One region of the Dactylosporangium sp. NPDC050688 genome, then DNA from elsewhere that is predicted to be linked to it. Evidence: riboswitches for the same ligand, from Rfam matches in the RefSeq annotation. Region 1 holds a riboswitch; the other holds the start of a gene.
The links. Region 1 has a riboswitch for S-adenosylmethionine ahead of thrC (threonine synthase). Riboswitches for the same ligand answer to the same signal wherever they lie in the genome.
Positions count from the first base shown of each region.

Region 1 (2,459 bases):
GTCGCGGGCCTGGACCAGGGTCCGGACCTCGCGGCGACACGTCCTCCCGCACCGAGCATCCTGGCGCGCGGTCCCCAGGTCGTCAAGTCCCTCGGCGGGTGGCTTCGAGACGCTCGGCTCGACCGCAATCACGCTGTGTGCCGGCCACCTCCGACGATCGGATGAGTCAGCCCTCGTCCGAGCGTGGAAGCGCTCTCTCAAACGCAGCCGGATCGACACCGTCCGTCACGGGCGTCGACCGGTTGCGCGAAAAAATCAGCCATCAGCTCAACAGCCCGGCCTCGCGCACCGACTTCAGCGACGGCTTCACCCGGTGCGTCGGGCCGACCGAGCCGGCGACGGCGTCGAGGGTCTTGAGCCCGTCGCCGGTGTTGAAGACGACGGTCTCCTTCGACGGGTCGAGCCTGCCGGATTCCACCAGCTTCTTGAGCACCGCGGTGGTGACCCCGCCGGCGGTCTCGGCGAACACGCCGGTGGTGCGGGCGAGCAGCTCGATGCCGGCGCGGATCTCGTCGTCGTCGACATACTCCATCCAGCCGCCGGTGCGCCGCACCGACTCCAGCGCGTAGACCCCCGCGGCCGGGTCGCCGATGTTGAGCGACTTGGCGATGCCGGTCGGCTTGACCGGGACGATCTCGTCGGTGCCCTTGTGCAGCGCGACCGCGATCGGGTTGCAGCCCGCGGACTGTGCCCCGTACACCGTCCACTCCGTGTCGGGCACGAGCCCGATCTCGACCAGTTCGCTGAACGCCTTGTCGACCTTGGTGAGCAGCTCACCGCTGGCCATCGGGATGACGACCTGCGCCGGGATCCGCCAGCCGAGCTGCTCGGCAACCTCGTACCCGAGGGTCTTGGACCCCTCGGCGTAGAACGGCCGGACGTTGACGTTGACGAACGCGGTGTCCTCGAACTCGTCGGTCTCCGTCAGCTCTGAGCACAGCCGGTTGACGTCGTCGTAGGACCCGTCGATCGCGACGACGTTGCCGCCGTAGACGGCGCTCATCACGACCTTGCCCGGCTCCAGGTCACCCGGGATGAACACGGTCGAGGGCACCCCGGCGCGCGCGGCGTGCGCGGCGACCGAGTTGGCCAGGTTGCCGGTGGAGGCGCAGGAATACCGGGTGAACCCGAGCGCCTTGGCCGCGGTCAGCGCCACCGAGACGACCCGGTCCTTGAACGAGTGGGTCGGGTTTGCCGAGTCGTCCTTCACCCACAGCGGCCCGGTGATGCCGAGCTCCTTGGCCAGCAGATCGGCCTTGACCAGCGGGGTCAGCCCCGGGTCGAGGGTGACGCGGCTGGCGGGGTCGGTGCCGACCGGCAGCAGCGGCGCGTAGCGCCAGATGTTCTGCGGACCCGCCTCGATCTGCTCGCGGGTGACCCGGGCGAGCGCCTCGGCGTCGTAGCCCACCTCGAGCGGCCCGAAGCACTCATAACAGGCGTGCTGGGCGGCGAGCGGGAACTGGGCGCCGCAGCCACGACAGACCAGGTGGCGGGCGGGAGAGTCGGTGAAGACGCTGAGCGTCGAGGTCATGGAGGCCTTCCTCTCATCTTCCCCAGGTGCATGGCCTTGCGCACCGGGACGGATTTGGCACCTACCGCGATCGGCCTCGTCGTCGAGACGTCGTCGCAGGGGTTGCCGGGGCTTCATCGGGCCGTGTCCCTCTGCCCCTCTGGATGAGGTATTCAGTTGTGTCGTGCCTGTTTCGTTTCTCAGTGTAAGGGGCGACACCGCCTCCGTTGTATGAGTCATCTCACGGGATGGGCATGGCTACCGTTCACTCATGCACCCCGACGCGGCGGCCTGGTTCGCCAAACGTACCTCCACCTGGCACGACTGGTCCCTCGCCGACCTGCGCCGCCGCAAGGGCGACACCCGCGTCAGCGTCGTGCTGCCCGCCCTGGACGAGGAGCCGACCGTCGCCGAGATCGTCACCGGCGTGCGCACCCTGATCCCCCTCGTCGACGAGGTGGTCGTGGTCGACTCCGGCTCGGTCGACCGCACCGCCGAGGTCGCCCGCCGCGCCGGCGCCACCGTCCACCACCGCGACGACATCCTGCCCGGCACCGGCTCCCGCCCCGGCAAGGGCGAGGTGCTCTGGAAGGCCCTCGCCGTCACCACCGGCGACATCCTCGTCTACGTCGACGCCGACCTCACCGACTTCCGCCCGCACTTCGTCACCGGCCTGCTCGGCCCGCTGCTGGAGGACCCGGCCACCCTGATGGTGAAGGCCTTCTACGACCGCCCGCTGCTCGACGTCTCCGCCGCCGGCGGCGGCCGGGTCACCGAGCTCGCCGCCCGCCCGCTGCTCAACGCGTACTTCCCCGAACTGGCCGGCGTCGTGCAGCCCCTCGCCGGCGAGTACGCCGCCCGCCGCTCGCTGCTGGAGTCCCTGCCCTTCGCGGCCGGCTACGGCGTCGAGACGGGCCTGCTCATCGACACGTACCGCGCCGCCGGTCTC
Region 1 covers NZ_JBFAIC010000029.1:5,848-8,306, forward strand. The annotation lists gene thrC (threonine synthase) at 263-1,531, opposite strand; SAM riboswitch class I at 1,542-1,681, opposite strand; gene AB0H83_RS25800 (glucosyl-3-phosphoglycerate synthase) at 1,782-2,459, shown strand, end outside.

Region 2 (2,459 bases), on a different contig from region 1:
GGTCCTCGCCGAGCACCGCGAACGACACGATTCCGACCCGCTCCGCGTCCGGGCCGAAGAGCCGCAGCTCCTCCACGTGCGGCAGCTCGGCCAGCCCCGCCCGCAGCCGCGCCACGAGCGCGCGCTCGGTGCGCTCCTGGTGCCCCTCGGCGGCGAGAGCCCGGCACGCCGCGGCGATCGCGACCGCGCCGAGCAGGTTGGGGGTGCCCGCCTCGTGCCGCGCCGGGCCGGTCGCCCACCGCACGCTGAGGTCCCGGTCTGGCCCGCCGATGCTGACCCCGCCGGTGCCGGCGGCGCAGGTGCCGTCCACGTTGGCGCTGGCCCCGCCGCCCGCCAGGTACGGCTCCGCGGCGTCCAGCCAGTCCGCGCGGCCGGCGAGGACCCCGGCACCGAACGGCGCGTACAGCTTGTGGCCGGAGAACGCGACATAGTCCGCGCCGAGCGCGGTCAGGTCGACCGGGGCGTGCGGGGCGAGCTGCGCCGCGTCGACCGCGATCCTGGCCCCGTGGCGGTGCGCCACCTCGGCCAGCGCCGCGACCGGCCAGACCTCGCCGGTCACGTTGCTTGCCGCGGTCACGGTGACGAGGCCGCGCCGCTGCCGGCGCAGCGCCCGCTCCAGCGCCGCCACCGCCTCCTCCGGCGAGCGTGGCGCCGCCAGGTGCACGGTGCGCCGCCACGGCAGCAGGTTCGCGTGGTGCTCGGCGTCGAACGTGAGCACCGTCGTGTCCCCGGGCACCGCTCTGGCCAGCAGGTTCAGCGCGTCGGTGGTGTTGCGGGTGAAGATCACGGTGTCGCCGTCGCGGCCGCCGAGAAAGTCCGCGACGGTCTCCCTGGCCTGCTCATACTCTCGGGTGCACCGCTGCGACAGGGCACCGGCGCCGCGGTGGACGCTGCCGTAGAACGGCAGGAGCTCGGCGACGGTGTCAGCGACGACCCGCAGGCACGGGGCGGTCGCGGCGATGTCGAGGTTGGCGAAGTCGACGCTGCGGCCGTCGCGCAGCTTCACGTCACCGGGGGACAGGATCGTGGACATGGCAGAGCCCTCCGCTCGCGCTTGCCCGGACACACCGCGTGCCGGACCGTGTCATCACCCGGGGCACCCCGCCGCGAACGCGAGGGTTGCCGGCCAGCAAGCCGGGGCTGTGCGCTGGCACTCATGACCTGCGCTCACGATATCGCGGATAAGGTTGCTCCATGACCGCACTCCCGCCGGATGGGACGCCGATGGATCCCGGCAACCCCGACGCCGTCCAGCCGCCGGCGTCCGTCCCGCCCGGGTCCGGCGGGCCGCCGCAGTCGGGCGCGGGTGCCCAGCAGCCGGGCGCGGGTGCCGTACCGTCGCCGCCGCCGGCAACGCGGTCACCCTGGGCGGGGCCGCTGGCCGGCTCGGCACCGGCGGACGGCCCGGTCGGGCTGGGCAAGCCGTCGGTGCAGGGCTGGGACACCGCCGCGGCCGACGTCGTGCCCAACGTGACGGAGGAATCGGCCCCCGACACCGGCGAGCAGCGCTACCCGACCGCGGCCCTCGCCCTGGCCGCCGCGCCGCCCGCCAAGCGCTCCGACCGCCGCCGCCTCTGGACGCTCATCGGCGTGATGGGCGGCATCGCGGCCTGCGGCGTGGCGCTGCTGGCGTTCTTCGGGTTCAGCGGCGGATGGACCGCCCTCGTGATCGGCGTCGCCGCGGCGGTCATCCCGGTGCCGGTGCTCGTCTCGTGCTTCCTGTGGCTCGACCGGTACGAGCCGGAGCCGATCAGATACCTGGTCTTCGTCTTCGGCTGGGGCGCCTGCGTGGCCACGGCCGTCGCGCTGGTGGTCAACACCGCCGGTGGGGTGCTCGCCGACCGGCTCGGCCTGTCGGAGTCGATCGTCGCGGTGCTGGTGGCGCCGTTCATCGAGGAGAGCATGAAGGCCCTCGGGCCGATCCTGCTGTTCTGGCGGCGGCCGCGCGCGTTCTCCGGCCTGATCGACGGCATCGTCTACTGCGGACTGTCCGCGACCGGCTTCGCGATGGTCGAGAACATCCTGTACCTCGGTTTCAAGGGCTACGCCGACACCGCCGAAGAGGCCGGGCCGGTCAACGGCGCGGTCGCGCTGGTCGCCATCTTCGTGGTGCGCATCCTGATGACCGGCTTCGCGCACCCGCTCTTCACGTCCATGACCGGCATCGGGCTCGGCATCGCGTCGCGCAGCTCGACCAAGGCGGTGCGCTGGCTCGCTCCGATCGCCGGGCTGCTGCTCGCGATGCTGCTGCACGGGTCGTGGAACCTCATGTCCGTCACCGCGTCCGCGAGCGCCTGGGTGCTGCTGTACGGCTACTTCGCCGTCATGATGCCGATCTTCCTGTGCATGGTCGGCTTCGCCCTGTGGCAGCGCTCCAACGAGGGCAAGCTCACCGAGCGGATGCTCACCGAGTACGCGCGGGCGGGCTGGTTCTCCCCGCCGGAGGTGGCCGCGCTGGG
Region 2 covers NZ_JBFAIC010000019.1:128,620-131,078, forward strand. The annotation lists gene AB0H83_RS20445 (aminotransferase class V-fold PLP-dependent enzyme) at 1-1,033, opposite strand, end outside; SAM riboswitch class IV at 1,046-1,162, opposite strand; gene AB0H83_RS20450 (PrsW family glutamic-type intramembrane protease) at 1,195-2,459, shown strand, end outside.
Region 2: linked by a shared signal. The riboswitch ahead of AB0H83_RS20445 (aminotransferase class V-fold PLP-dependent enzyme) and the one ahead of thrC (threonine synthase) in region 1 are both predicted to bind S-adenosylmethionine.